DNA from 2 places in the Exiguobacterium sp. SH3S1 genome. Region 1 is predicted to be linked to the other one. Evidence: a T-box and tRNA genes for the amino acid it is inferred to sense, from the RefSeq annotation. Region 1 holds a T-box; the other holds one or more tRNA genes.

The links. The T-box of region 1 lies ahead of trpS (tryptophan--tRNA ligase). A T-box ahead of a tRNA ligase gene usually reads a tRNA of that ligase, here a tRNA-Trp.
Region 2: it encodes a tRNA-Trp, which carries the amino acid that the T-box ahead of trpS (tryptophan--tRNA ligase) is inferred to sense. The anticodon was not compared.

The regions. Positions count from the first base shown of each region.
Region 1 is NZ_SJUW01000001.1:342,344-347,475, reverse strand. It holds gene EVJ26_RS01785 (peptide ABC transporter substrate-binding protein) at 1-258, shown strand, start outside; gene EVJ26_RS01780 (peptide ABC transporter substrate-binding protein) at 462-2,126, shown strand; gene trpS (tryptophan--tRNA ligase) at 2,226-3,227, opposite strand; T-box leader at 3,275-3,482, opposite strand; gene EVJ26_RS01770 (DUF3899 domain-containing protein) at 3,528-3,905, opposite strand; gene EVJ26_RS01765 (peptide ABC transporter substrate-binding protein) at 4,178-5,132, shown strand, end outside.
Region 2 is NZ_SJUW01000022.1:11,192-15,901, reverse strand. It holds partial or broken rRNA gene EVJ26_RS14050 (23S ribosomal RNA) at 1-115, shown strand, start outside; rRNA gene rrf (5S ribosomal RNA) at 210-325, shown strand; tRNA gene EVJ26_RS14040 (tRNA-Asn) at 334-408, shown strand; tRNA gene EVJ26_RS14035 (tRNA-Ser) at 424-514, shown strand; tRNA gene EVJ26_RS14030 (tRNA-Glu) at 534-608, shown strand; tRNA gene EVJ26_RS14025 (tRNA-Met) at 626-699, shown strand; tRNA gene EVJ26_RS14020 (tRNA-Asp) at 708-783, shown strand; tRNA gene EVJ26_RS14015 (tRNA-Phe) at 815-890, shown strand; tRNA gene EVJ26_RS14010 (tRNA-Tyr) at 894-977, shown strand; tRNA gene EVJ26_RS14005 (tRNA-Trp) at 982-1,052, shown strand; tRNA gene EVJ26_RS14000 (tRNA-His) at 1,062-1,137, shown strand; tRNA gene EVJ26_RS13995 (tRNA-Gln) at 1,144-1,218, shown strand; tRNA gene EVJ26_RS13990 (tRNA-Gly) at 1,223-1,297, shown strand; tRNA gene EVJ26_RS13985 (tRNA-Cys) at 1,310-1,383, shown strand; tRNA gene EVJ26_RS13980 (tRNA-Leu) at 1,393-1,473, shown strand; tRNA gene EVJ26_RS13975 (tRNA-Gly) at 1,480-1,550, shown strand; gene queG (tRNA epoxyqueuosine(34) reductase QueG) at 1,624-2,772, shown strand; gene EVJ26_RS13965 (methylated-DNA--[protein]-cysteine S-methyltransferase) at 2,762-3,196, shown strand; gene trmL (tRNA (uridine(34)/cytosine(34)/5-carboxymethylaminomethyluridine(34)-2'-O)-methyltransferase TrmL) at 3,207-3,680, shown strand; gene EVJ26_RS13955 (DUF5366 family protein) at 3,909-4,466, shown strand; gene EVJ26_RS13950 (transglycosylase domain-containing protein) at 4,557-4,710, opposite strand, start outside.

The DNA of each region.
Region 1 (5,132 bases):
GGAAATTATTTGAATTCGAGTGGTTATAAAGACGAGACGTTCGATCGGTTGATGGAGGAGGCACGCTCGACTGAGGTACTCGAGGCGCGGAACGAAGCGTATCGTCAAGCCGAAAAACGCTTGTTGGAAGAGGCAGTCGTTATTCCAATCTACCAAGCTGGAAGAACTTACGCGGTCGATTCCACCTATGCGGAAATTGGATTTCCGGTCATCGGTCCTTCGTACGTCCTAACTTTTTCAAAAGTTTATAAAAAATGAGCTAAAAGCCCGTCTCCCTAGGCGGGCTTTTAGCCTATGATAAAAATTTTTTAGAAAAATCAAAATAAATACTTTGCAAAATTATCAGAATATTGTATTATTGCATCAACGGGATTGTGGTAGCAAATTTTGTAAAGTTAACTTTCAGAATTTTCTACCATCGTTCATTTCGTTAAAACGAAAAAAATCAGGGGGTCATCGTATTGAATAAGAAAAAAGGTTTTGCATTAGCAACGTCGGTAACGCTTCTATCTAGCGCGTTCCTAGCAGCTTGCTCGGGTGGGGAAGAAGAAACAACGACAACAAACGGAGATGGAGGTTCAGAAGGTAGTGCAGATGAAGCGCAAGTCCTCAACTTGCTCGACAGTGCAGACATTCCTTCACTTAACCCAACTCTCGCGACTGACGCAGTATCGTTCAACGTCTTGAACAACGTTAACGAAGGTCTCTACCGTATGGACGAAGAAGACAACCCAACACCAGGGATGGCTGAATCACACGAAGTTTCTGAAGACGGTAAAACGTACACGTTCAAAATCCGTGAAGGCGCAACTTGGTCTAACGGTGAGCCTGTAACGGCAAACGACTTCGAATACGCTTGGAAAGAAGTACTTAATCCGGACAACGGATCACAATATGCTTACGTCATGTCTGTCATCGAAGGCGCTGAAGCTTACAACACTGGCGAAGGCGAGCGTGACGCGGTCGGCGTTACAGCAACTGACGATCAGACACTTGAAGTTAAATTGACAGCACCAGCTGATTACTTCCTTGGTCTCACAAGCTTCGGCGTATTTATGCCTAAACTTGAAGCGTTCGACGCGGAACAAGGCGAGAACTTCGGTACGTCTGCAGAGACGACGCTCTACAACGGACCGTTCAAACTCGAAAGCTGGGAGCGCGAGCAAGGCTGGAAAATGGTCAAAAACGACGACTATTGGGATGCTGAAGCCGTCAAACTTGACGAAATCGACGTTAAAGTCGTTAAAGAAGTTTCAACAGGCGTCAACTTGTACGAAAACGGCGACGTTGACCGTACTGGTTTGACTTCTGAACTCGTTGCTCAATACCAAGACAGCGAAGATTTCTCGACTGTCGTTGAGCCGACACTCTTCTACCTCCAGTTCAACACTGAAGTTGAAGCGTTCGACAACCAAAACATCCGTAACGCGATCGATGCGGCCTACGATAAAGCAGCAATCTCTGAAACGCTCCTCGCGAACGGTTCAGTACCTGCGAACTATCTCGTACCGAAAGACTTCGTAACAGGTCCAGACGGTGCAGACTTCCGTGAAGCGAACGGCGACATCGGCGGCTACGACGTTGATAAAGCGAAAGAACTTTGGGAAAAAGGGCTTGAAGAGCTCGGGACAGATTCTGTCGAAATCGAACTCCTCAACTACGACTCAGAGTCTGCGAAGCAAATCGGTGAGTTCATCAAAGGTGAACTTGAGAAGAACCTTCCAGGCATGACGCTTACGATCAAGCAACAACCGTTCAACAACAAACTTGACCTCGAGAACAAAGGTGACTTTGAGCTTACATTCGCAGGCTGGGGACCTGACTACCAGGATCCAATGACGTTCGTTGACCTCTTCGTTACTGACGGACCATACAACCGTGGTAAGTGGTCGAACGATGAATTCGACGCACTCATCGAATCTGCGAAATCGAACACAGATGCTGAAGCACGTTGGAAAGAACTTCAAGATGCAGAGAAAATCGTTCTTGAAGAGAACGCGATCTCGCCAGTTTACCAACGCGGATCAGCTCGTCTCACGAAGCCATACGTTAAAGGAATCGTTGAACACGGATTCGGCGCTGACTACTCGTACAAGTGGGCATTCATCGAAGGCAAAGAGCAATAAGCAACATTCACCAGAAAGAGACAGGGACGCCTGTTTCTTTCTTTTTTTTGTGTTCTTCCATAAAGAAGCCGCCCAACGCATGCGTTGGGCGGCTCTGTCTTATTTTTTCACTTTGGCACGTTTCCGGCTTAAGCCCATCGCTTTCTCGATCTTGGCGAGGTTTTTGTTCGCGACCGCTTCGGCTTTCTCGCGTCCCGAGTCAAGGATCGCATCGAGCTCTGACGAGTCGACGAGTTCGTGATAGCGCGCTTGAATCGGTTCGAGCATGGCGACGACCGCTTCGGCGACGTCTTGCTTGAACGTTCCGTAGTTCGAGTCTTCGTATTGAGTCACGAGATCTGTTATCGAAGTACCCGTCGATAACGAGTAAATCTCGAGCAAGTTCGAGATGCCCGGCTTATTCTCCCGGTCGAAGCTGATGACGCCGCTCGAGTCCGTGACGGCGCTCTTGATTTTTTTACGGATGACGTTCGGTTCGTCAAGCATCGAGATGAAGCCTTTGACGTTCGCGTCCGACTTCGACATCTTCTTCTCGGGGTTCGTCAAACTCATGATCCGAGCCCCTTCTTTTTGAATGAGCGGCTCAGGAATCTTGAACGTCTCATAATAGCGTTTGTTGAACCGTTCGGCCAAGTCGCGCGTCAGTTCGATATGTTGTTTTTGATCGTCACCGACCGGCACGAGCTCTGTCCCGTAAAGTAGAATGTCCGCCGCCATGAGTGTCGGATAGATGAACAGCCCGGCACCGACGTTATCGCTGCCTTGCGATTTGTCTTTGTACTGCGTCATCCGACCGAGTTCGCCCATCCCGGCGATACACGTCAACATCCATCCGAGTTGAGCGTGCGCTTTTACTTCTGACTGGACGAAGATCGTTGCCTTCTCAGGATCAAGTCCACAAGCGAGATAGAGCGCCGCCAGCTTGCGGGTGTTGTCCATCAGTTCGACGCGGTCGAGTTGGACCGTGATCGAGTGAAGATCGACGATACAATAGTACGCGTCATGTTCTTCTTGAAGATCGACGAATTGTTTCATCGCCCCTAAGTAGTTACCGAGCGTCACGACGCCGGTCGGTTTAATGCCTGAAAATATCGTTGCCATGCCTACACCTCCATAAAATATAAAAAACCGCAGTTCTCCGCCCGAAAAATCGGGACGAATAACCGCGGTGCCACCCAAATTTGCATGAAGTCATGCCACTTGATCGCGTTAACGGGCGTAACCGTCTCACCGTACTACCATTCAGGTGAGCCACTCTGAAGTCCATTCGCTTGAACGCTCTCCGTCTACTCGCAGCAACGTAGACTCTCTGGGGGAGAGGGGGTTCGAGGTACTTGTCTTCTTCCTCGTGTTTCTTATATTCTGCATTTAGTTTAGCATATTGGCGGAAAAACAAAAAGGTCAAACGAGGGTGATGACGTATGACAGGATCACACTGCCAATCCCGACGTATACCCAACGCCAAGCCGACTGTTTACGGACGGAACGTTCTTCTTTCATCTCGTCGTCGTCTTTTTCGTCTTCCTCATAATCGGAATCAATTTCCTTTAGTTTGGCGCGGCGGTTCCGCCTAAACCCATACATAATCCCGTCGAACAATCCTGAAGCGCTCATCTGTGAGAACATCCCGAACGCGAAGGCGATCATGCCGGCGACGAACAAGCCACCGCTCAAATGAAACGCGAACGATTCCGCGCGGTAATACGATACGTACGACCAAACCGTATAGGCAATTGTGACAATTCCCCAAACGATTAATATACTTCTAAAATTTTTCAATGTGACAAACTCCTTTCAACGTGACGACGTCAAATTGTCACGTTTGCTTATGGTTCTATGATACGCGTAGTCCCGCTATTATGGCGAGAAGGAAGTTTTTAAGATGATAGCGGTTTATTCCACAGTTGACAGTTTGATTAAAAATTTTTTACAATAGCCCTAACGTTCTTTCGTCGGATACTTTATGTAATATTCAGAAAATTAAAGAAAAAGAGTAAGATGTTAGTCCGACGGAATGCTAAGCTTCACGAGATTAGAAAGGGGACATCGCAATGAAGAAAAAATCGATTTTGCTAATGATGACACTCATCTTAGCGCTCGGTTCAGTGCTCGCCGCTTGCTCGACTGGCGGAGACTCTGACGGCGGTTCGTCTTCGAACGGAGAGAAAGTACTTCGTTTGACGGACACGTCTGACATTACTACAGCCGACCCGGCGCTCGCAACGGACGCAGTCGCGTTCAACTTGATCGCCAACACAATGGAAGGCCTTTACCGTCTTGATCAAGAAGGGCAAGCCGTTCCAGCCATCGCCGAAGGAGAACCGGAATTGAACGAAGACGAGACCGTCTACACGTTCACGCTTCGTGACGCCGAATGGTCGAATGGTGAGCCGGTTACAGCGAACGACTTCGTTTACGCTTGGCAACGTGCCGTGGACCCAGAAACTGGTTCACAGTATGCGTATATCATGAACACGGTAAAAAATGCCGAAGCCATCAACACGGGTGACCTTCCTAAAGAAGAACTCGGCGTGAAAGCAATCGATGAGAAAACGCTAGAAGTTACACTCGAGCGTCCGGACCCATCGTTCGTCTCACTCACATCGTTCGGTACGTTCACACCGATCAATGAAGCATTCGCAACTGAGCAAGGAGCGGACTTCGCAACAAACACAGAGAACCTTCTCTACAACGGTCCGTTCGTATGGTCAGAGTGGGACCGTGAACAAGGTTATGTCTTGACGAAAAACGATGCGTACTGGGATGCTGACAACGTCGCCCTCAACAAAGTCGACGTTCGCGTCGTCAAAGATACGTCAACGGTCGTCAACTTGTATGAAGCAGGCGATGTTGATTACGCAGGCCTCGCGTCTGAGCAAGTCGCTGCTTTCCAAGAAGACGAAGACTACAACACAGGACTTCGTTCAGCGGTCGGTTACTTCAAGTTCAATCATGAAGATGAAGTATTCGCTGATGTGAACGCACGTAAAGCAATCGCTCGTGCCG
Region 2 (4,710 bases), on a different contig from region 1:
TTCCCTTTGAGCAATCAAGAAAGACCCCTCAGAGACGATGAGGTAGATAGGTCATGGGTGGAAGCACGGCGACGTGTGGAGCTGAATGATACTAATCGGTCGAGGCTTTGATCTAGAAATGGTTTGTATTGATGAATCTTCAGTTTTGAGAGTTCAATCTCTTAAAAACATATTGACGTCACTGTTAAATGATGTTAATATAATACTTGTCTGGTGGCGACAGCGAAGCGGCCACACCCGTTCCCATGCCGAACACGGAAGTTAAGCGCTTCAGCGCCGAAAGTAGTTGGGGGTCTCCCCCTGTGAGGATAGGACGTTGCCAGGCAAGATCGTTCCGCAATAGCTCAGTGGTAGAGCAACCGGCTGTTAACCGGTAGGTCGTAGGTTCAAATCCTACTTGCGGAGCCACTTTTTCTCTTCTTTGGAGAGCTGTCCGAGTGGCCGAAGGAGCACGATTGGAATTCGTGTAGGCGGCACAACCGTCTCAAGGGTTCGAATCCCTTGCTCTCCGCCAGTTTATCCATACTAATTATGGCCCGTTGGTCAAGCGGTTAAGACACCGCCCTTTCACGGCGGTAACACGGGTTCGATTCCCGTACGGGTCACCATTTAATTTTTATATCGTCGCGGGGTGGAGCAGTCTGGTAGCTCGTTGGGCTCATAACCCAAAGGTCGTTGGTTCAAATCCAGCCCCCGCAATTAGCTTTGGTCCTGTGGTGTAGCGGTTAACATGTCTGCCTGTCACGCAGAAGATCGCGGGTTCGAATCCCGTCAGGACCGCCATTTTTTTATTTAACTAAATTACTACATACATGGCTTTGTAGCTCAGTTGGTAGAGCAAAGGACTGAAAATCCTTGTGTCGGCGGTTCGATTCCGTCCAAAGCCACCATGTGGGGGGGTAGCGAAGTGGCTAAACGCGGCGGACTGTAAATCCGCTCCCTCGGGTTCGGCGGTTCGAATCCGCCCCCCCCCACCACTTTAGGGGCATAGTTTAGCGGTAGAACTACGGTCTCCAAAACCGTCAGCGCGGGTTCGATTCCTGCTGCCCCTGTTTATTATGGCGATTGTGGCGAAGTGGTTAACGCACCGGATTGTGATTCCGGCATTCGAGGGTTCAATTCCCTTCAGTCGCCCCATTTTGTTGGGCTGTAGCCAAGTGGTAAGGCATCGGATTTTGATTCCGACATGCGTAGGTTCGATCCCTTCCAGCCCAGCCATTTTGCGGAAGTAGTTCAGTGGTAGAATACGACCTTGCCAAGGTCGGGGTCGCGGGTTCGAATCCCGTCTTCCGCTCCATTTAATCTCTTTGGCGCCATAGCCAAGTGGTAAGGCAGAGGACTGCAACTCCTCTATCGTCGGTTCGATTCCGACTGGCGCCTCCAACATAATATGCCGGTGTGGCGGAATTGGTAGACGCGCACGACTCAAAATCGTGTTCCTCTGGAGTGTCGGTTCGACTCCGACCACCGGTACTCTCTGCGGGTGTAGTTTAATGGTAAAACCTCAGCCTTCCAAGCTGATGACGAGAGTTCGATTCTCTTCACCCGCTTCATATCTCTCTGCCCTTAGTGGCGGGGAGATTTTTTGTATGCGAAAATAAGAAGAGTGAGGTGATGAATGGGATGACTCCTGAGATACTAAAACAACAGATTGTCGAGTACGCTGCGTCAATCGGGATCGATGAGTTGAAAGTGACGACGGCCGATCCGTTCATCGTCATGAAACAACGGCTCATCAAACAACAAGAGAAAGACTTCGCTTCAGGATTTGAAGAACCGGATCTTGATAAGCGGACGACGCCTGAACTATTGTTAGAGGACGCCCAGTCGATCATTGCGATTGCGGTTGCCTACCCGAGCAAATTGAAAGATGCGCCCCGAAGCGTGGTAGGTGAACGGCGTGGGTTGTTCGCGCGTGCCTCGTGGGGGCTTGACTATCATCGCGCCGTCGGCTCACGGCTTGAACAGCTTCAAGTGTATATCGAAGAACTCGTTCCCGGCGTCAAAACGCGCTCGATGGTCGACACGGGTGAACTCGTTGACCGGGCTGTGGCCGAACGGGCCGGAATCGGGTTTAGTGGAAAAAATTGCTCGATCATTTCGCCGGAGAAGGGATCTTACCTGTACTTGGGCGAGATGATTTTAGACACATATCTGCCGCCCGATACAGCAATCGAGGACGGGTGCGGGGACTGTGATAAGTGCATGACCGCCTGTCCGACGACGGCGCTCGTCGAACCGGGTGTGCTTGACGCCAAACGGTGCATCGCTTACTTGACCCAGATGAAGACGCTCATGCCGAGAGAGTTCCGCTCGAAGCTTGGCGGACGCCTTTACGGCTGTGATACGTGCCAACAAGTCTGTCCATATAACCGTAAGAAAGATTGGCGCCATCATGAAGAGCTGTTGCCGGAGGCAGAAGTCGTCAAACCGTTGCTCGAACCGCTGCTCAGCTTGAGTAACCGCGAGTTCAAGGCGAAGTTTGGTCACTTGTCCGGCTCGTGGCGCGGTAAGAAGCCTATTCAACGTAACGCGATCTTAGCGCTCGCGCATTATCGTGAACCGTCAGCCGTCTCGGTGCTCGAAACATTCATTCAAACCGATGAGCGTGAAGACATGCGGGCGACGGCTGTCTGGGCGATCGGTGCGATTCTCGGTACTGATGCCGAAGCAATCTATCAAGAGATCGAACGCGTAGAGCAATCAGAACTGGTTAAAGAAGAGATTCGTATATTCCGAGAGGAGTGGGAACGTGAAGACCGTGTCATCTAAATGGGGAACGTTATCATACGAATTAAATGAGCAGGGGAAATTAATTGCGTTAGATTTTGCGGAAACAGAACAGGCAGATGGGAGCGCACCGATGTGGCTCGTCGACATGATCGAACGGGTCGAACGGGAAGGACTCCAAGCAATTGACCGCGCCTGGATTGACATGAACGGGACGGTTTTCCAACAAGAAGTGTGGGATGCGCTGTTGACGATCCCGTCTGGTGAGACGCGGACGTATAAACAAATCGCGGAGCAGATCGGACGTCCGAAAGCAGTCCGTGCTGTCGGCCAGGCGTTGAACCGTAATCCGCTGCCTGTCATCTTCCCATGCCATCGTGTCGTCGGCAGCAGCGGACAGCTCACGGGTTTTGCGGGCGGGCTCGATCAAAAACAACGATTACTCGATATCGAACAAGTGAAGTGAGGAATAGATTATGGCTAACCATGTAGTAATGTTTCAACCGGAAATCCCGGCAAATACGGGCAACGTCTCGCGGACGTGTGCGGCAACGAACTCGGTGCTCCATCTGATTCGTCCGCTCGGCTTCTCGACGGATGACAAAATGTTAAAACGGGCCGGCCTCGACTATTGGCAGTTCGTTGACGTCCGTTACCATGACTCGCTTGACGAACTATGGGCACAACATCCGGACGGCGAGTTTTTCTATATTACAAAGTACGGCGAACAGTATCCGAGTGACCTTGACGTGTCTGACGTCGAGAAGGACTATTTCTTCGTCTTCGGACGTGAGACGAAAGGCTTGCCGATGGAAGTGATCGAGGACAACCTTGACCGCTGCATCCGCTTGCCCCAGTCAAACCTCGTCCGTTCGCTCAACGTCTCGAACACGGCGGCCATCATCGTCTATGAGGCGCTACGCCAACAAGGTTATGCGGGATTAAAGTAAGAAAAAAGAGCCCGATTCGTGAGAATCGCGGCTCTTATTGATTACCTTCAGGTTTTCTGTTGTATCCTGCTGTTAAGATCGCCGCAAGGAAGGCGACGCTGATTCCGACCATTAGTAATAATCCCATTTAAAAATCCCCCTTTTGTTCTCCGTGACTACGAATATTATAATATACTTGATAATAGATTTGCACTGAATATGAGAAATTCTTGTGAAATGAGAGCCGATATGAAAACAAATGTGTACTTGTTAAGCTACGCCCCGTTGATTGGGATCATTCTTTTTTCGATGTCACTCGCTATCGCCACATCTGAATACGCCATTCAATGGCTGACGCGTGTCGGGGTGTATAGTGAAATCATCGCGCTGTTGTCTGTCCAAGAGACGAAGATCCTCGTGCTCGTCATGTTCTTCACGATATACTTCATGCTGTTTAGCGCCTTTAAACTCGTCGCCGATACGTTTAACCAACTCGGTTTCGCATTTTTTGCGCGTGAGACGAACGGGAGCTCGCTCCATCGCTTAAAGCCAGGAGCGACAATTTTCTTGGTCGGTTCAGGTGTCAGTTTTTTGTTTTTGACTTCACTGCCGGCAGCGATTGCGGTCTTGCTTGGCACGTTTGTCGTCTATTTATTCTACTACATTTGGCAAGTCAGCCAGTTGATGTCGACACTTCGAGCAATCGGGCTCTTGTTGATTCAAGCGATGATGTGGGCGATTCTGTTAAGCGGGCTCGTTTGGGCGCTCCTCAGGCTGTTTAACTCGGTCGGGGATATCATCTTATGAACACTGTGACAGGAGAAGAGTGGCTGGTCCATCTGAAAACATACAGACAGACGAAACAAGGCTAGAGGACTCATCCTCTAGCCTTGTTTTTTAGCGATGCGCCTCTGTCCAAACGATAGCCGGGTACGCCCGGTTGGCAAGCTCCGGGAACGGACGCGGCGTGTCGGCACCGAGCCAGATTGCCGTGATCGTCTGATCGGTCAAGCCGACATACCACATGTCCTTATGCGAGTTGGTCGTGCCG